Breoghania sp. L-A4: one gene and its partner. The protein of the gene in region 1 interacts with the protein of each later gene in a pairwise test. Links are inferred from orthologs where the notes say so. Each region holds a gene or a part of one and is shown on either strand. Other genes may lie near its edges.

What was found.
Region 2: the proteins of rlmN (region 1) and ftsZ interact in binary tests that used the Escherichia coli proteins (3 or more experiments, as listed by UniProt). The link is inferred for Breoghania sp. L-A4 from one-to-one orthologs.

The regions. Positions count from the first base shown.
Region 1 is NZ_CP031841.1:4,943,227-4,953,063, reverse strand. The notes cover bases 3,478-6,434. They hold rlmN (23S rRNA (adenine(2503)-C(2))-methyltransferase RlmN), read left to right. Parts: upstream 3,478-4,321; coding sequence 4,322-5,548; downstream 5,549-6,434. Other genes in these bases: D1F64_RS22605 (DJ-1/PfpI family protein), read left to right, coding at 6,147-6,434; D1F64_RS22610 (hypothetical protein), read left to right, coding at 5,563-6,030; D1F64_RS22620 (invasion associated locus B family protein), read left to right, coding at 3,683-4,168. Also shown: D1F64_RS22635 (SLC13 family permease), read left to right, coding at 1-1,628; D1F64_RS22630 (NADPH:quinone oxidoreductase family protein), read right to left, coding at 1,650-2,624; D1F64_RS22625 (RNA methyltransferase), read left to right, coding at 2,575-3,324; more of D1F64_RS22605, read left to right, coding at 6,435-6,776; D1F64_RS22600 (YkvA family protein), read right to left, coding at 6,773-7,231; D1F64_RS22595 (hypothetical protein), read left to right, coding at 7,421-7,819; D1F64_RS22590 (septation protein A), read right to left, coding at 7,842-8,486; signal recognition particle-docking protein FtsY, read right to left, coding at 8,570-9,837.
Region 2 is NZ_CP031841.1:3,604,442-3,614,288, reverse strand. What follows is about bases 3,867-6,833. They hold ftsZ (cell division protein FtsZ), read left to right. Parts: upstream 3,867-4,472; coding sequence 4,473-6,194; downstream 6,195-6,833. Other genes in these bases: lpxC (UDP-3-O-acyl-N-acetylglucosamine deacetylase), read left to right, coding at 6,535-6,833; ftsA (cell division protein FtsA), read left to right, coding at 3,867-4,367. Outside these bases: D1F64_RS16510 (cell division protein FtsQ/DivIB), read left to right, coding at 2,149-3,048; more of ftsA, read left to right, coding at 3,048-3,866; more of lpxC, read left to right, coding at 6,834-7,485; D1F64_RS16490 (outer membrane protein assembly factor BamD), read left to right, coding at 7,820-8,602; DNA repair protein RecN, read left to right, coding at 8,632-9,847. UniProt on the Escherichia coli protein: Essential cell division protein that forms a contractile ring structure (Z ring) at the future cell division site. The regulation of the ring assembly controls the timing and the location of cell division.

The DNA of each region.
Region 1 (9,837 bases):
TGGGCTTCGGCAACGAGGCGACGATTATCGTCGCCCTGGTGCTGGTGGTTTCGCGCGGGCTGGTCAATTCCGGCGCGGTTGAGATCATCACCCGCCAGGTCGTCGGCGGCGGCAGAGGACTGGGAAGCCATATCGCGCTGATGGGCGGCATTGGGGCCGTGCTCTCCGCCTTCATGAACAACGTGGCGGCGCTGGCGCTGTTGATGCCGGTCGACCTGCAGACCGCGCAGCGCGCCGGACGCGGACCGGGGCTGACCCTGATGCCGCTGGCCTTCGCCACGATTCTCGGCGGCATGGTCACGCTCATCGGCACCCCGCCGAACATCATCATTTCCCAGATCCGCGCACGGTCGCTCGACGGGCCGTTCCGCATGTTCGATTTCGCGCCCGTGGGCCTGGCCTGCGCCACCGTGGGGCTGATCTTCGTCGCCCTCATCGGCTGGCGGCTGTTGCCGACGCGGGTGCGCTCCGGCGGCGGCGAGGAAAGCCTGTTCGATCTCGACGACTACATCGCGGAACTGATTGTGGGCGATGACTCCCCCCTCGTGGGAAAGAAGCTGGGCGAAATCGACGAGGAGACCGAGGAGGCCAACGTGGCGGTGATCGGCCTGGCCCGGGCGAAGACGCGGTTCTCCGCCTCCTCACGCTATGTCGAGATCCGGCCCGGCGATGTGCTGATCGTCGAGGCGACGCCCGAGGGGATTGACAGGTTCCGTGGCGTGGCCAAGCTTGAGGTCGCCGGAGACAAGCGTACCGGTTCCGCCACCGGCGAGGGCATGGGCCTGACAGAGGTGGTGGTGCCGCGCGATTCGCGGCTCGACGGCCGCTCCGCGCTGGCCCTGCAATTGCTCCGCCGGCAGGGCGTCACCCTGCTGGGCGTCTCGCGCCATGGCCGCCGCTTTTACGAACGCGTGGCGCGGCTGACTGTGCGCGCCGGCGACATCCTGCTGCTTTACGGTCCGTCCGACCGGCTGGCCGATGTCACGCGCTGGCTCGGCGCGCTGCCGCTTGCCGCGCGTGGCATCGGGGTCACGCAGCACCGCCGGGCGGCGCTTGCAGTGGGAATTTTCGCGGCCGCCATCGCGGGGGCCACATTCGGCTTCGTCGCGCTGCCCATCGCCCTTGGCTTCGTCGTCGCGCTTTACGTGCTGTTCGACATCGTGCCGATCCGCGAGGTTTACGATCACATCGAGTGGCCGGTGGTGGTGCTTCTGGGCTCGATGATCCCGCTCGGCATCGCGCTTGAGGAATCCGGCGGGACCACATTGATCGCGGAAGGAATTGTCGGGCTGACGGCCGGTATGCCGGCGGCGGCCGTACTGTTCGTGCTGATGGTGGTGATCATGACCCTGTCGGACGTGCTCAACAACACCGCCACGGCGGTGATTGGAGCACCGGTGGCCATCGATATCGCCCACAGCCTCAACGTCAGCCCTGATCCGTTCCTGATGGCTGTGGCGGTGGCCGCCTCCTGCGCGTTCCTGACGCCGATCGGCCACAAGAACAACACGCTGATCCTGGGGCCGGGTGGCTACGCCTTCTCGGACTACTGGCGCATGGGCCTGCCGCTCGAGATCCTGATCGTCGTCACCGGCGTTCCGGCGATCCTGGTGTTCTGGCCGCTTTGAGCGCGATGGTCCAGGCAATGCTCAGGGCTTGACGATGACCTTGCCCAGCGCGCGGCGTTGGGCCAGCTCCTCGAGCGCCTCGGCGGTTTGCACCAGCGGGTAGACGGCATGGATATGCGGCTTGAGCTTGCCCTCCGCCGCCCAGGCGAGAAGCTGCGCCACATCGGCCCAATGGTCCTCGGGCTCGCGCACGATGGCCTCGCCCCAGAACACGCCGAGAATGTCGCACCCCTTGAGAAGCGCGAGATTGAGCGGGATCTTCGGGATTTCGCCCGAGGCGAAGCCGATCACCAGGAAGCGGCCGCGCCAGGCCGTGGCGCGCAGCGCCGCTTCCGCGTAAGCGCCGCCGACCGGGTCATAGACCACGTCGACGCCGCAGCCGCCGGTCAGCGCCTTGAGCCGTGTCTTGAGGTCTTCCTCGGCGTAATTAACCGTTTCGTCGGCACCGGATTTCCTGGCGAACGCCAGCTTCTCCTCCGATGAGGCGCAGGCGATGACGCGCGCGCCCATCAGCTTGGAGATTTCCACCGCTGCCTGACCGACGCCGCCCGAGGCGCCGAGCACGGCAATCGTCTCGCCCTCTTGAAGCCGGGCGCGGCCGCGCAGCGCGTGCATGGTCGTGCCGTAGGTGACCATCAGCCCGGCCGCGGTCTCAAAATCCACGCCGTCGGGCACGGCGATCACATCGTCCTCGGAGAGCAGGACCTGTTCGCGGCAGCAGCCGAATTTCGTATAGGCGGCGACCTTGTCGCCGGGCTTCACTCGCGTGACGCCATCACCGACGGAAGCGACGACGCCCGCCATTTCCGCGCCGGGCGAAAACGGCATCGGCGGCCGCACCTGGTATTTGCCTTCGATGATCAGCGTGTCGAAGAAGTTGAGCGCCGCGGCCTTCACATCGACGACGACCTCGCCCGGCCCGGCCTGCGGCGCCTTGATGTCCGCAATGGTCAAGGAAGACGGAGGCCCAAAAGCCTCGCAAACAACTGCTCTCATTCCACCAACCCAGCGTTTGGAATCCCCGCACGCTGGTATCACGCGTGATGAGCGATGGAAAGGTTTCATTAACCATGCCGCGGCCTTGTCAGGCGGGCCCCGATGGGGCTATGACCGCACCCTCCGGGATGTAAAAAACGAGAACACCATGCGCGGTTATTTCGCCGTCGGCGCCGAAGGTCTTTCCAAGGTGATGAATTTCGGCAACCTGATGCGTTCGGCGCACGGGTTTGGCGCGAGCTTCTTCTTCACCGTCGACGCCGCACAGAAGATCCGCCGGGCCCCGGCGTCGGACACCTCAAACAGCCCCGATCACATGCCCTACTACGCGTGGGGGTCGATCGCAGAAATGGCCCTGCCCAAGGGCTGCCAGCTTGTCGGCATCGAACTGACGGACGACGCCATCGAGCTGCCGAGCTTCGGTCATCCGCTCAAGGCGGCCTATATCCTGGGTCCCGAGCGCGGCTCGCTGTCACCGGAAATGCAGGAACGCTGCGATCACATCATCAAGATCCCGACCGGCTTCTGCATCAATGTCGCCACGGCCGGGGCCATCGTCATGTACGACCGGGTGCGCACGCTGGGGCGTTTCGCCGAGCGGCCAATCGGCTCGGGGGCGCCGCGCGCGGAACTCAGCGAGCACATTCACGGCAAGCCGACGTTCCGCGGCGGCAAGATCGGTGGCCGCGACGATATCTGAGCCGATACGCCGGCGCGCGGACGGCGCCGCCATACTCTCGCCGATTTGTGGTCACAGCGTTTTGCCGCGCGTGCTTTGTTGCCCCTTTCAACCGCCGGAAGGGGGCGAGTGCACCGCGGTTAAGAGCAATTGCAGCGGCTTTCTGACCGGACCCAGCCGTCCGGGCAATCAAATTTGATCCATAAAACGGCGGAAATGTGCGGATTTCCGCACCATTCCGCAATTCGACGGACGGGATCAACCCTTTCGTAACCGGCGATCGGGTAACGTTTGATTGAGGTTTACAGCTGTTGAACAAATCCACTCAACTTGGCGCAAATAAAGCGGTTACGAGATGATGCACGCACGAATGTTGGCCATGGCCATTCTGGCCCTCGCTTTTTCAGGCGCTGCTGCGAACGCGCAGTCGCCCACACTCCTGAATCAATTCAAGGACTGGGCGGCCTACGCGCATTCGGGGCAGAACGGCAAGTTCTGCTACGCCTTGTCGAAGCCGACAACGCTGTCGCCCACCGACCGCAACCATGGAGATGTGTTCTTCTTCGTCTCCACGCGCCCCAACGAGGGTGTTTCCAACGAACCGAGCCTGCTCGTGGGCTATCCGTTCAAGGAAAACTCATCCGTTTCGGTCGACGTGGATGGCCAGAAGTTCGAGATGTTCACCAAGGGTGACGGGGCGTGGGTGAAGAACGCCGCCGACGAGGCCCGTCTGGTTTCGGCGATGCGCGCGGGCCGGGCGATGAAGGTCTCCGGCGAATCCTCGCGCGGCACTGCAACCAGTTACACCTACTCCCTGGCGGGCATCACGGCTGCGGTGAACGCGGCGTCGGAAGCCTGCAAATAACGACAGGAGTAGCGCGGTTTCAAAAACGCGCTATATAGAGCTATAAACGCGGGGTGGTGACGCTTGGTCACCGCCCTGCTTTCGTTCAGGCGGCGGTATGGTCCGCGCCAGGCACCAGGAGCGGCCCGGATGGGCCGGCAAAGAGCAAGCGCAATGGCGGTTTCCCTCGATATTTCCCACGGCAATGCGGCTCCGGCCATCGGTGTGGCTCCGGCGGTGACGCCGGCCAAACCATCGCTGGTGGGCATGTCACGCGAGGAACTGGGCGATGCGCTGCGCGCGGTGGGCGTCGCCGACAAGCAGGTGCGCATGCGGGTGGCGCAACTGTGGCACTGGATCTACGTGCGCGGCTTCACCGAGTTCGATCACATGACCAATGTGTCGAAGGAACTGCGCACGACGCTGGCCCATGTCTACTCAATGACGCGGCCCGAAATCGTCGCGGAACAGATTTCCGTCGACGGCACCCGCAAGTGGCTGATGCGCTTTCCGCCGCGCGGCGCCGGCCGGCCGGTGGACATCGAGACCGTCTATATTCCCGAGGAAGGCCGCGGCACGCTGTGCGTCTCCAGCCAGGTGGGCTGCACGCTGACCTGCACCTTCTGTCATACGGGCACGCAGAAGCTGGTGCGCAACCTGACCTCGGAAGAGATCATCATGCAGATCATGGTGGCGCGCGACCGGCTGGGCGACTTCCCCGACATCGACACGCCGCAGGGCTTCTCCGTGCCCAGCGAGGGCCGCTTGGTCTCCAACGTCGTGATGATGGGCATGGGCGAGCCGCTGTACAATTTCGACGAGGTTAAGAAGGCGCTGCTGATCGCGTCGGACGGCGACGGGCTGAGCCTGTCCAGGCGCCGCATCACCCTGTCCACCTCCGGTGTGGTGCCGATGATCGCGCGCACCGGCGAGGAGATCGGCTGCATGCTGGCGATCTCGCTGCACGCGGTGCGCGACGATCTGCGCGACGTGCTGGTGCCGATCAACAAGAAATATCCGCTCGCGGAGTTGCTGGAGGCCTGCCGCACCTATCCCGGCGTCTCCAACGCCCGCCGCATCACCTTCGAGTACGTGATGCTGAAGGGCGTCAACGACAGCATCGCCGACGCCAAGAAGCTGGTGAAGCTGCTGGAGGGCATTCCGGCGAAGATCAACCTGATTCCCTTCAATCCGTGGCCGGGCTCGGACTACGAGTGCTCCGACTGGGAGCAGATCGAGGTGTTTGCCGAGGTGGTCAACCGAGCGGGATACGCCTCGCCGATCCGCACGCCGCGCGGCCGCGATATCCTGGCGGCCTGCGGCCAGCTGAAATCGGAATCCGAGCGCATGAAGCGCAAGGACCGCGAGGCGCTTGAAGCCGCCTCCGGCGCCGCCGGCTGAGACGAATCTGGATCATGGACGATATCCTCCGCCTCTTCGGCCGACTGGTCGTCATAGCCTTCGGCTTTGTCGCCGCCTGCTACACCGCGAGCCTGGTGCTGGTGTTCTCGGCGGAAGGCTGGGCGGTGGATTTCACCACATACAGCGGCTGGGATGTCGAGGGCGGTCTCTTGGCCACCGGTGACGGCACGGTCGGTGTCTTTGCGGCGCTGTTTCTCGCCACCTTCGCGACCAGTTTCATCGGCGCCATGGCGCTGGTGCCCGCGGGGCTGGCGATCGTGCTGGCGGAGGTGAAGCATATCCGGGGTCTGATCTATCATCTGGTAGCAGGCGGGCTGGTGTCGCTGGCCATCGTCGTCGCAACGTGGATCCCGCCGGCGCCAGACGTGCGCCTGCCCGCGGACTGGAACATCTTTCTTGCCGCCGGCTTCGCCGCGGGTTTCGTCTACTGGCTGATCGCCGGGCGCAAGTCAGGCTTTTGAGCGGGACGCATGGACCGGCGTGCTTTCAAGCCTTCCTGTGAGTTTCCTCATCGCACGCGTGCTCCGTTGCGCGACAATCGCCGCATGCCGGTGCAAGCGAACGAGGAGGGATGGCGATGATTATCGGGATGCCGGTCTATCCGCATGTCGACCTGCTCGACGTGACAGGCCCCTATGAAATCCTTGGCTGGATGCGGCAGTTCGCGCCTCCGGCGGAAATCCGGCTCATCGGGCAAAGCGACTGCGACGTCACCACGCGGGACGGGTTCACCTTCAAGGTCAGCCATACCTTCGAGACCGCCGGGCAACTCGATGTGCTGTGGGTGCCGGGCGGAGATCCTGACGAGCTCAAGCGAATCATTGCCGATCCGCAGCGGACTTATCTCGATTTTCTGATCCGTCAGGCGCAGGGCGCGCGCTATGTCTGCTCGGTCTGCGAGGGCGCGCTGCTGCTCGCCGCCGCCGGCCTTCTGGACGGATTCGAGGCCACGACGCATTGGGCGTTCATTCCCTGTCTGAAGGAATACCCGGATATCAAGGTCGCCCCCGGCGCGCCGCGGTATGTGCATGACCGCAACCGGTTGACCGGCGGCGGAATCTCCTCGGGCCTCGATGAATCTCTGAAGCTGGTGGAACTGCTGCACGGCACGGAGATGGCCGAACGGGTCCAGCGCATGACGCAATATTTCCCCGATCCGCCCGTGTCTGCCGATCTGCCCGTGGCCACGACCTGTCCGCTCAACTAGGCAAGCGGGTCGTCATCGTCCGCCAGCGTCGCGCGGGCGGCTTCAAGATGCTCGTCACGGATGTGCGCGCGCACAAGGCCGATGGCGGCCAGCAGCACCGTGGCGTCGTCGCCGAAGCCGATGCCGAGCAGGAAATCGGGCACCGCGTCAAACGGCAGCACGAAATAGGCGAGGGCCGCGATCAGCGTTCCGCGCACCCTGGGCGGCGAGGCGGGGTCGAGCGCGCAATAGTAGGCGGCGACCAGTTCGTCCATGAACGGGATCTGGCGCGCGGCCTTTTTCAGCGTCTTGAAGAATCGCGCCCTCACCCGCGCCTCATCGCGCGGATCCGCCTGAGCCCCCTCTCCGTCCGATTCCAGATCGGGTCCGGCGGGGCGCAGGCGCACGGGTTCGCCGGGTGCGATGATCTCGCCATCCAGCGCCTTGCGCAGTGATTCGTCGGTGTATTCGCGCATCCCGGATCCTTCCCTGAAGCCGAGTTTAGCGTGAATTGAGGCGATGAAATGCCCAATTTCGGGGAATATGCGCAGTTTTCACGATTAACCTTGCGTAAGCATTGATTAACAAATTCTTGCGACACTACAGTATGGCCGCGCACGGGATCCGGCCATCATCGGGCCAGAAGGCCCGGCAGGAGGCCCGACATGTCATACACTGTGGAAAGGCTGCAGCCACCCGTTCCGCTCATCAAGGCGGCGGATCATTCGACCGATCATCATCGTAAGGGGCACGATCGAAACGATCCGGCGCATACCGAGATCGTGCCGCACGACGATGCCGAGCGCGAAGCAATCGCGGATGCCGCCGAGGATCCGGCGGTGTTTGTCGACGCGCATCATGAAGAGGCGCCGCGGCTCGACGGGGTCGCCGCCTATCAGGCGACTGCGGAACACGCCAGGCAGGCGCTGGGTATGCGGCATGAAGGCGCGCGGCATCTGAAGGACGAAGGGCGCACGCCGCTCTATCCCGGGACCGCACCGGGAGTCGTCTACGGCCCCCACCGGGATCCCGACGAAGAGCACAAGATCAATCTGGCGACCTGACCCGCGCGATCCCGAAAGCGCCTTAGTCCCGCTTTTCGCCGAGCGGCACAAGCGAGTGCTTCGAGATCAGCGGCAGCTGCGACAGGGTGAACAGGAAAGTGATCGGCATCATGCCGAAAACCTTGAACGACACCCAGAAGTCGGTCGAAAACGAGCGCCAGACGACTTCGTTGAGCACCGCGAGAAAGAAAAAGAACAGCCCCCAGCGCAGGGTCAGCTTGCGCCAGCCTTCTGCATCGAGCTTGAAGACGCTGTCAAACACATAGCCCAGCAACGATTTTCCAAAGAGCAGCCCGCCCAGCAGCACCGCGCCGAACAGGGCGTTGACGATGGTCGGCTTGAGCTTGATGAACAGCTCGTCGTGCAAATAGAGCGTCAATCCGCCGAACACCAGCACCACCACACCGGTAACCACGGGCATCACCGGCAGCCGCCGCGTCAGCACGTAGGAGACGACCAGCGAGATTGTGATGGCCACCATGAAGGCGGCGGTGGCGACGAACAGCGGGCCGCCAAGATCCCCCAGGGCGGGAAACAGTTTCGCCAGGCTCTCGCCGCGCGCGTTGGCGAAGAAGAACACCGCCAATGGCCCCAGCTCCAGCGCCAGTTTCAAGAGCGGATTGATTTCCTCGCGATCGGGCGCGTTGGGATCGTGTTCGAATTCCACGGGTGTCAGGTCCTTTTGCTCTGCATGCTCAGCTCTATTTGCATCATGCCTGGATCGAGGCCGGTCAGAAAGCGGCGGTGCGCCTACTCTGTTCCGCCCACGATCGCCTTGGCGAAGTCACTCGCCGAAAACGGCTCGAGGTCGTTGATGCCTTCGCCGACGCCGATGAAATGCACCGGCAACCCGAACTTGGCGGCGATCGCCACCAGAATGCCGCCGCGCGCGGTCCCGTCGAGCTTGGTCATCACCAGGCCGGTGACGCCGGCGGTGCGCCCGAAGATCTCCACCTGTTGCACGGCGTTCTGGCCGGTGGTGGCGTCCAGCGTCAGCAACACGGTATGCGGCGCGTCGGGCATCTGCTTCTTGATGACTCGGACGACCTTTTCCAGTTCGGCCATCAGCTCGGCGCGGTTCTGAAGCCGGCCGGCGGTGTCGATCAGCAGCACGTCGACGCCGTCCCTGACCGCATGCTGCAGCGCCTCGAAGGCGAGGCCTGCGGCATCGGCGCCGGTGTCGCGCGACACTACGGTGGACCCGGTGCGCGCGCCCCAGATCTTCAACTGCTCGACGGCGGCGGCGCGGAAGGTGTCGCCCGCGGCCATCATGACAGTCTTTCCCTCACTGGTCAGCTTGGCGGCCAGCTTGCCGATCGTCGTGGTCTTGCCGGTGCCGTTGACGCCGACCATCAGCACCACGTGAGGCTTGTGGCCGCTGTCCAGATCGAGCGGCAGGGCGACGGGCGCCAGCACCTTCTCCACTTCCTCGGCGAGCACGGCCTTGACCTCCTCGCCGGAGATCTCCTTGTCGTAGCGGCCTTCGGCGAGCCGTTCGGTGATGGCCATCGCCGTTTCGACCCCGAGATCGGCCTGGATGAGGATATCCTCGAGTTCCTCGAGTGCCGCGTCGTCGAGCTTGCGCTTGCGGAACACGCCCGTGATGTTGTCCGACAGCGCGGAAGAGGACCGCGACAGACCCTGCTTCAGGCGCTGGAACCAGGAGCGCTTTTCCGACTCAGGCGTTTCGTTGCCAGTGGCGTCTTCGGCTGGTTCCGCATCTGTATCATCCGTGACGACGCGCCCAGAAGGCGGATCGGCCTCAAGCGCCTCGGCGATGGCCTCATCCACGACCTGCGGCAGGGCGGCGTCGGTGACCAACGGCGCGGCGGCCGCTTCCTCCGCGGCGGGGATTTCCACAGCAGCGTCCGTCGCGACATCGGCGGGACCGGCAGGTTCGAGGGTCTGCGTTGCCGGGGCCTCGGTGGCCAGGACTTCCGCCGCCGGATCCGCGTCCTGCGTATCGGTCTCGGGCGTCACGGGCCTTTCGGAGCCCTTGAACAGGCGTGAGAAGAGCC
Region 2 (9,847 bases), 1.3 Mb from region 1 along the record:
TCGCCCCGGTCTATCCGGCGGGCGAGGCGCCGATCGAGGGCGTGGATCGCGATGCGCTGGTCTCGGGCATCCGGGCGCGCGGCCATCGCAATGTCTATGCGCTCGAAGGACCTCAGGCGCTGGCGGGGCTCGTCGCGGGCCTCGCGGAGGAGGGTGATTACGTCGTCTGTCTCGGGGCTGGCAACATCACCCAGTGGGCGGCCAGCCTTCCCGGCCAGCTCGACGCCATGGGCGAGGGCAAGGCATCGTGAGCTTTCCCGATCTCTTGTCGGAGCTGGGACAGGGACGCTTTGCCGGTATCCGCGGTAGCCTGTTGCCGAACCACGCGCTTTCCACGGTCACGTGGTTTCGCGTTGGCGGACCCGCGCAGCTTCTCTTCCAGCCCGCCGACGAGGCGGATCTGGCGGCGTTCCTGGCGCTGCTGCCCAGTGAAATCCCGGTGCTGCCGATCGGCCTCGGCTCCAATCTGCTGGTGCGCGACGGGGCATCGAGGGCGTTGTCATCCGGCTCGGCGCGCGCGGGTTCGGCCAGATCGAGGACGCCGGCGCGAACCGGCTGCGGGTCGGAGCGGCGGTGCCGGACAAGCGTCTGGCGGAAGCCGCCGCCAAGGCGGGGCTGAGCGGCTTTGCGTTCTACACCGGCATTCCGGGCGCCGTCGGCGGCGCGTTGCGCATGAACGCCGGCGCGCACGGCACGGAGACGCGCGAGCGCATGGTGGAGCTGACCGCCGTGGATCGCGAGGGACGCCTCCACGTGCTCTCCAACGCGGATATGGACTATGCCTACCGTCACTCGAATGCCGCGAAGGACTGGGTCTTCACCAGCGCCGTGTTCGAGGGCGTTCCCGGCGATGAAGCGGTCATCCGTGCCGAGATGGCTGCGGTCGTTGAGCATCGCGAGAACGCCCAGCCGATCCGCGAGAAGACCGGCGGCTCCACATTCAAAAACCCGCCCGGCAGCTCCGCGTGGAAGGAAGTCGACGCGGCCGGCTGCCGCGGTCTGACCATCGGCGGCGCGCAGATGTCGCCGATGCACTGCAATTTCATGATCAACACGGGCGATGCCACGGCGAGCGATCTGGAGCGTCTCGGCGAGACCGTGCGCGGCCGCGTGCGCGCGCATTCCGGCATTGTCCTTGAATGGGAAATCAAGCGTCTGGGTCTGTTCCCCGACGGCGTCGCGATCGAAGAATTTTCACAAGTCTGAACGTATGGGGTCGAAAGATGACCGGTAAGAAACACGTCGCCGTCCTGATGGGGGCTGGTCATCGGAACGGCCCGTCAGCCTGTCCTCCGGCAATGCCTGTGCGGACGCGCTGGAGGAGGCTGGCTACCCCGTCACGCGCGTTGACGTTACACGGGATATCGCCACTGTTCTCAAGGACTTGAAGCCGGATGTGGCGTTCAACGCGCTGCATGGACCCTACGGGGAAGACGGCTGTATCCAGGGTCTTCTGGAGGTGCTGGGCATTCGCTACACCCATTCCGGTGTGATGGCTTCAGCGCTGGCGATGAACAAGGACCGCGCCAAGGCGGTGATGAAGGCCGCCGGCGTTCCGGTCGCCGAGCACAAGGTCATGCATCGGCTCGAGGCCGCCAAGGCGCACCCGATGAAGCCGCCCTATGTGGTCAAGCCGGTCAACGAGGGGTCGAGTTTTGGCGTGCTGATCGTCGGCGAGGATGCCGAGCATCCCCCTCAGCAGCTCTATGCCGACGATTGGCCCTACGGCGACATCGTCATGGTCGAACGCTATGTCGCGGGGCGCGAACTGACCTGCGCGGTGATGGGCGACGTCGCTCTTGGGGTTATCGACATTGTTGCCGAAGGGCACCACTTTTACGACTTTGACGCGAAATATGTGGCTGGCGGATCTAAACACATCCTCCCGGCAGAAATTTCACCGAATATTTACCAAGAAGTACAGAAATTAACCCTGACGGCTCATCGTGCGTTGGGTTGTGCAGGCGTGACACGGGCGGACTTCCGCTATGACGACCGCCTTCACGGCATCGGCGAACTGATTTGCCTGGAAGTTAATACGCAGCCGGGAATGACGGCGACCTCGCTGGTGCCGGAAATGGCGGCCCACGCGGGGCACGGTTTCCCCGAGCTTGTAAGTTGGATTGTGGAGAACGCGAGTTGCGATCGGTGAAGAGACGACAGGACGAACCGCGGCAGGCGCCGGCGAAAGCCGTTTCGCGTCGCAGCGGCGTCGCGCGTCTGCACCAGAGGCCTGTCTGGCGTTCCGCCGGCTTCCTCGCCTTCCTGCCGCGTTGGGCCGGACGCGCGGGCGCCGCGGGCTTCCTCGCGGCCACCGGGCTGTATGGCATCGTGCTCGGCGGGCACACCCTGGCGGTCGCCGACACGGTGACGGCGGCGGCGGGCTTCTCCTTCGAGGCGATCAAGCTCTCCGGTCAGCGCGAGACCGACGAATTCCAGATCCTGGAAGCGCTCGAAATCCGCGATGGCTCCTCGCTTCTGTTGTTCGACGCGCAGGCCGCGCGCGACCGGCTCGCCCGGATCGCCTGGGTCAAGAACGTCTCGGTTCAGAAATTCTATCCCGGCACGCTGCAGGTCACGGTCGAGGAGCGCGAGCCCTTCGCCCTGTGGCAGCGCGGCCAGATCATCTCGATCATCGACGCCGACGGCCGCGTGATCACCGACGATGTCGACGAGCGCTATGCCAACCTGCTGCTGCTGGTGGGCCACGGCGCCCAGGAACGCGGCAAGGCCATGGCGGACATGCTCGACGCGATGCCGTCGTTGCGCTCGCGGGTGCGCGCCGCCGTCCTCATCGCCGACCGCCGCTGGAATCTCGTGCTTGAGAACGGCATCACCGTGCGGCTGCCCGAAGAGGGCGTCGACGCGGCGTTGAGCGAGCTGGTGCGTCTGGACGACGACAGCGGCCTGCTGTCGCGCGACATCGTCGCGGTGGACCTGCGGCTTGCCGACCGCGTTGTGGTGCGGCTCACCAAGGATGCTGCGCTGCGCCGGCAGACCTCCGGCCAACCGCGCCATGGCGCTGACAAGAACGGGAAGGACACCTGATGGCGTCGCCGTCCTCTCCCTATCTGCCGCGCATGCAGCCGCTGCCCAGCCGCCGCTCCGTGATCATTTCCGTGCTCGATGTCGGCTCGACCAAGGTGTGCTGCCTGATCGCCAAGCTGACCCCGCGCGAGGAAAACGAAACCCTGCCCGGCCGCACCCATTCGGTCGAGGTGCTCGGCTACGGCTACCAGCGCTCCCGCGGCATCAAGTCCGGCGTCGTCATCGATCTGGACCTGGCCGAGCAGGCGATCCGCCTGGCGGTGGATTCCGCCGAGCGCATGGCCGGGGTGACGGTCGAGAGCCTGCTGGTCAACACCACCTGCGGCCGGCTTTCCAGCGAGATCTTCTGCGCCAGCGTCGATCTCAACGGCGACGCGGTCACCGAGGCCGACATCAAGCGGGTGCTGACCGCCGGCGGCGATCATTTCGCGGTCGACGGGCGCGCCATCGTGCACGCGCTGCCCATCGCCTACACGCTGGACGGCAACCGCGGCATCCATGATCCGCGCGCCATGATCGGCCGCAAGCTCGGCGTCGACATGCATGTGGTGACCGCCGACACACCGCCGGTGCGCAATCTCGAGCTTTGCGTCAACCGCGGCCATCTGCAGGTCGAGACCATGGTGGCCACGCCCTTCGCTTCTGGCCTGTCGACCCTGGTCGACGACGAGGCGGAACTCGGCGTCGCCTGCATCGATTTCGGCGGCGGCACCACGTCGCTCGCCGTCTTCGTCGAGGGACAGGCCGTGCATGTGGACGCCATCGCCATCGGCGGCCATCACGTCACCACGGACATCGCGCGCGGGCTCTCCACCCGGCTGCGCGACGCCGAACGCATTAAGACGCTGTATGGTAACGCCTTGCCCGGCGGCGGCGACGATTTCGATCTGCTCAGCGTGCCGCCGGTCGACGAGGAAAGCGACCTGCCGCAGCAGATCCCGCGCAGCGTGCTGACAAAGATCATTCGCCCGCGCATCGAGGAGACGCTGGAGCTGGTGCGCGACCGTCTCAACGCCTCGGGCTTCGCCGGCCAGGTCGGCAAGCGCGTCGTGCTCACCGGCGGTGCGAGCCAGATGACCGGCCTCGCCGAACAGGCGCGGCTGATCCTTGGGCGCCACGTGCGCCTCGGCCGCCCGCTGGGCATCACAGGATTGCCGGAAGCGGCGAAAGGCCCTGCCTTTTCGACCGCCGTCGGCCTGCTGATCTATCCGCAAGTCTCGCAGATGGAGCAGTTCGTACCCGATCGCAGCCGGCAGCTGCGAATGACCGGAACCGGTTATCTGGCGCGTGTGGGCCAGTGGTTCCGGGAGAGTTTCTGAATTGCGGCTCGTGGTGGGGCCGTGTAGCGGCGAAAGCCGGTTTGATACTTGCGAGGGAAGTCCGCCCGCCCGTCTCAGGGCGCGCGGGAAGGATATGAGGAAGCCATGACCATCAATCTCAAAATGCCCGATATAACGGAGCTGAAGCCGAGGATCACCGTCTTCGGAATCGGTGGCGCCGGCGGCAACGCCGTCAACAACATGATCCAGGCCGGCCTGCAGGGGTGCGACTTCGTCGTCGCCAACACCGACGCCCAGGCGCTGGCCCTGTCGCAGTCCGAGCGCGTCGTCCAGATGGGCGTCGCGGTCACCGAAGGTCTGGGTGCGGGGTCGCAGCCGGAAGTCGGCCGCGCGGCAGCGGAAGAAGTTCTCGACGAGCTCAACGACCACCTGACCGGCGCGCATATGGTGTTCATCACCGCCGGCATGGGCGGCGGCACCGGCACCGGTGCGGCTCCCGTGATCGCCCGGGCGGCGCGCGAACGCGGTATTCTCACCGTCGGCGTCGTCACCAAGCCGTTCCAGTTCGAAGGCCAGCGCCGCATGCGCCTGGCCGAGCACGGCATCGAGGAACTGCAGCAGAATGTCGATACGCTCATCGTCATTCCCAACCAGAACCTGTTCCGGCTCGCCAATGCCCAGACGACCTTCGCGGATGCCTTCGCGATGGCCGATCAGGTGCTCTATTCCGGTGTTGCCTGCATCACCGATCTGATGGTCAAGGAAGGCCTCATCAACCTCGACTTCGCCGATGTCCGCTCGATCATGCGCGGCATGGGCAAGGCGATGATGGGCACCGGTGAATCCTCCGGCGACGGCCGCGCGCTGCAGGCCGCCGAGGCGGCGATCGCCAACCCGCTGCTCGACGAGACCACGATGAAGGGCGCCAAGGGCCTGCTGATCTCGATCACCGGCGGCAAGGACATGACCCTGTTCGAGGTGGACGAGGCGGCGACCCGCATCCGCGAGGAAGTCGACGAGGAAGCCAACATCATCATGGGCGCGACCTTTGACGAGGGCATGGAAGGCTCCATCCGCGTCTCCGTCGTCGCCACGGGCATCGACCGCGACATGCGCGAGGATTCCTCGCCGGCCGAAGCCCGCATGGCCGAACTGGCCGAGCGGCTGAAATCGGCGACCACGCGCTCCTCCGCACCGCGCGAACAGGTCGCTGCCACGCCGGCAGCCCCCACCCGCATCGAGCCGGACCCGGCCGAGCGTCTGGAAGCCGAGCTGGCCATCGCCATGCCGACCCCGGTCGCGACCGACCCCGGCGTGACCATCGAAAGCTACCAGCCGAACCCCGCGCTGGTCAGCGAGCCGGACGTGCCGGTGGAAGTGGATGCCCTTCCGGTGGCCCCGCGGGCCGCGCCTGAGCCCGCGGCCGAACCCTACATCCCGCCGGTGGCGGCGGATGCCGCGCCGCGGATGCCGCGTGTGGAAGACTTTCCGCCGATGGTGCAGGCTGAAATTCATCAGGCTGGTGAACATTACGACGAGCATGGCGAAGACGATCGTCGGCCGATGAGCCTGTTGCGCCGTCTGGCCAGCGGCCTCGGCCGCCGCGAGGACGACGCCGAAGGCTATGAGGGCGAGGATGCCTACGCCCATCATGCGCCCGAACAGCGTCAGCCGGCTCCGGCCGAGTACACCCAGCGTCCGGCGGCGCCTCAGCCGCGCGGCGCGGCGGGTCAGCTCGATCCGCATGGCCGTCAGGATCCGCATCCCCGTCAGGATCATCAGGGTCGCATGGCGTCTCAGGCTCACCACGCCTCGGATGACGATCAGCTGGAAATCCCGGCGTTCCTGCGTCGTCAGGCCAACTGACGCACAGGCTTTCTCACTGCCCTTCGCAAGGCGGCGGCTCGGCATTTTGCCGGGCCGTTTGCGTTTGAGCACCCCTTGTGGCTCGGTGGGCGGCCGTGGGTTGGGCCGATGCCGGCGCGACTTTCGTTACAATGCGTAATAAAGCTTTATTTCGGCCCCTGCGGCGCGAGCGCTATTGTCCGTTCACGGTTGATGAACGGAATCGATTCAATGCCACCCTCTGGTCTTTCCAGGAGCGGCTCGGTCCCGGAAAACGGCGAAAAACAGCGAATGATAGACGCATCGGCGGGGCGCTGATGCGGCGAGGGGAGCGGCCTCCGGGCTGCGCGGGGATTTCTGAATGACGGACATGAGCAGCAAGCAGCAGACTCTCGCAGACCAGATTCGCTTGTCCGGCATTGGCGTTCACTCCGGTGAACCCGCCTCGCTCACGCTCTATCCCGCGGATGAAAACACCGGAATCGTGTTCGTGCGCACGGGCGCCGACGGATCGGAAGTTGAAATCGACGCCATCTGGTCGGCTGTTTCCGCAACCGCGCTGTGCACGGTGATCGGCAAGAAATCCGCGTCTGTCTGCACGATCGAGCATCTGATGGCGGCCCTGCGCGGCCTCGGTGTCGACAACGTGCTCGTCGAACTCGACGGCGACGAAGTGCCTGTGATGGACGGAAGCGCCATCCAGTTCGTCGACGCCATTGATCAGGTCGGTCTCGTGAAGCAGGCCGCGCTGCGCCGCTACATCCGTATCAAGAAGCCCATTCGTGTCGAGAACAAGGGCGCGGTCAGCGAACTGCGGCCCTATGAGGGGATGCGGTTCGACGTCACCATCGATTTCGAGACGCCGCTGATCGGCCGCCAGTCGTTTGTCGGCGATCTGACGCCGGAGCTGTTCCGCACCGAGATCGCGCGCGCGCGCACCTTCGGCCGCGTCAGCGACGTCGAGAAGCTCTGGGCCATGGGGTTTGCCCGCGGTTCGTCGCTGGAAAACTCCGTCGCCATCGATGGCGATCGGGTGCTCAATCCCGAAGGCACCCGCTGGGCGGACGAGTTCGTCCGCCACAAGACGCTGGACGCGGTTGGCGATCTGGCGCTCTCCGGTCTGCCTATTCTCGGTGAGTACCGCTCGTTCAAGGCCGGGCACGCCATGAACAATGCCGTTCTCATCGCGCTGTTCAGCGACGAGGATGCCTATGAGATCGTCGAGGGTCCGGCGCGCCGCGAACGCGAATCACGCCCGGTCGATCTGACGAGCGACATTTCCGCCCCCGCCTACGGCCCGGACCATTCCTGAGCGGCCATTATTCCAGAGCGTTTCCGCCTGGGTTCCCCTCACGCCTTAAAAAAGTTGCAAAGCCGCGCGATTTCGCATGCACGGGAATTGTTCGGTCGAGCCGTTGAACGAAAGCGCGCGCTGGCGCTTACGCTGAAGGCAATATTCGGCTAGAAGCACGGATATCCGGTTGCCGTTTGAATGGCTGGCCGTATGGTATGGCCATGTTTAGGGATCGCAAGCAGCGGTCCGTCACGCGAGGGAGAGCCTCCAGGTGCTGCGTAGTCTGACGTCAACGAGCCGCGCGAAGCGCAACGGTTTCACACGCGCCTTGCGCGCCGCGTCCCTGGTGGGACTGTTGGCGGTCGCCGCCTGCGCGTCCAACGAGACCGACGACCTGGCGCTCGACGACACGCCGGCGGATCAGCTCTACAACGAGGGTCTCGCCCTGCGCGCCAGCGGAGATCTGAGTGGCGCCGCGAAGAAATTCGAGGAAGTCGACCGGCTTCATCCCTATTCCGAGTACGCGCGCAAATCGCTGATCAACATCGCTTTTGCCAATTATTCGCGCGGCAAGTACCAGGAAGCCATCAATTCGGCGCGGCGCTTCGTGACGCTGCATCCCGGCAGCCCGGACGCGGCCTACGCACTCTACATCATCGGCCAGTCCTACTTCCGTCAGATGCCGGACGTGACGCGTGACCAGAAGACCACGGAGAAGGCGCTCGAGGCGATGTCGGAGCTGGTGCGCCGCTATCCCGACAGCGAATACGCCGCCGACGCGAAGAAGAAGATCCGGGTGACCCAGGATCAGCTGGCCGGCAAGGAAATGGAAGTCGGGCGCTACTATCTGGACAAGCGCAATTATATCGCGGCCATCAACCGGTTCCGCGAAGTGGTCATGCGCTACCAGACGACGCGCCACGTGGAAGAGGCGCTGGCCCGCCTGACGGAGGCGTATTTCTCGCTCGGCGTCGTATCCGAAGCGCAGACAGCCGCCGCCGTTCTGGGTCACAACTTCCCCGACAGCCGCTGGTACAAGGACGCCTACACGCTGCTCAAGAAGGGCGGCTATGAACCCAGCGCCGATGAAGGCAGCTGGATCAGCAAGGCGTTTGACGGTATCAACATTCTCTAGTTTTCTCTTTTAGAGACATCACACCGCCCATGCTGGCAGCGCTTTCGATCCGCGATATCGTTCTGATCGACCGGCTGGATATCGATTTCACCGCCGGAATGACGGTTCTGACCGGCGAGACCGGCGCGGGCAAGTCGATCCTCCTCGACGCGCTGTCGCTGGCGCTTGGCGGACGTGGCGACGCCTCGCTGGTGCGGCACGGCGAAAGCCAGGGCCAGGTTACCGCGGCCTTCGATGTCGCGGTGGATCACCCCACGCGGTCGCTTCTCAGGGCCAACGATATCGAGGATGACGGCGACATCATCCTGCGCCGCGCCCAGAGTGCCGATGGCCGCACCCGCGCCTTCATCAACGACCGTCCCGTCAGCGCCAGCCTGCTGCGCGAGATCGGCACGCAACTCGTCGAGATCCACGGCCAGCACGATGACCGGGCGTTGGTGGATCCCGCCAGCCACCGGGCGCTGCTGGACGCGTTTGGCGGGTTGGAAGCCGACGCGGCGGCCGTCACCGAGGCCTATCGCGCCGTTCGCGCCGCGGACAAGGCGCTCAAGGATCATCGCGCCCGCATCGAGGACGCGCGCCGAGAGGCGGATTTCCTGCGCGCCGCCGTTGACGAGTTGACCACACTCGCCCCGCAGCCGGGCGAGGAGGAGGATTTGGCCGCGCGCCGTCACCAGATGATGCAGGTGGAGAAGGTCGCCGGCGACATCGGCGAGGCGCATGAAGCGCTGCACGGCAACGGCTCGCCGATTCCCGAGCTCGCCGGGCTGTTGCGCCGGCTTGAGCGCAAGGCTGATCAGGCGGGCGGCTTGCTGAGCGCTCCGATCACCTCGCTGGGTCAGGCGCTGGATGCGCTGGAAGACGCACGCGGCAGTCTCGAACATGCCTTGCGTGAAACCGATTTTGATCCCCGTGAGCTGGAGCAGACCGAGGAGCGGCTGTTCGCCCTGCGCGCCGCGGGCCGCAAGTTTTCCGTGCCGGTGGACGAACTGCCCGCCCTGCGCGACCGCATGGCCGCCGATCTCAGCGATCTGGACGCGGGCGAGGAAAAGCTCGGCAAGCTGGAAAGCGCGGTGCAAGAGGCACGCGCCACCTACGATGCGCTTGCTCTTGCACTCAGCGGCAGGCGGCACGAGACGGCCGCCGCGCTGGAAGCCGTCGTGGCCCTGGAGCTGCCGGCGCTGAAGCTGGAGCGCGCGCGGTTCATCGTGCAACTCGCCTCCGACCCGCAAGCGCGCACGGCCG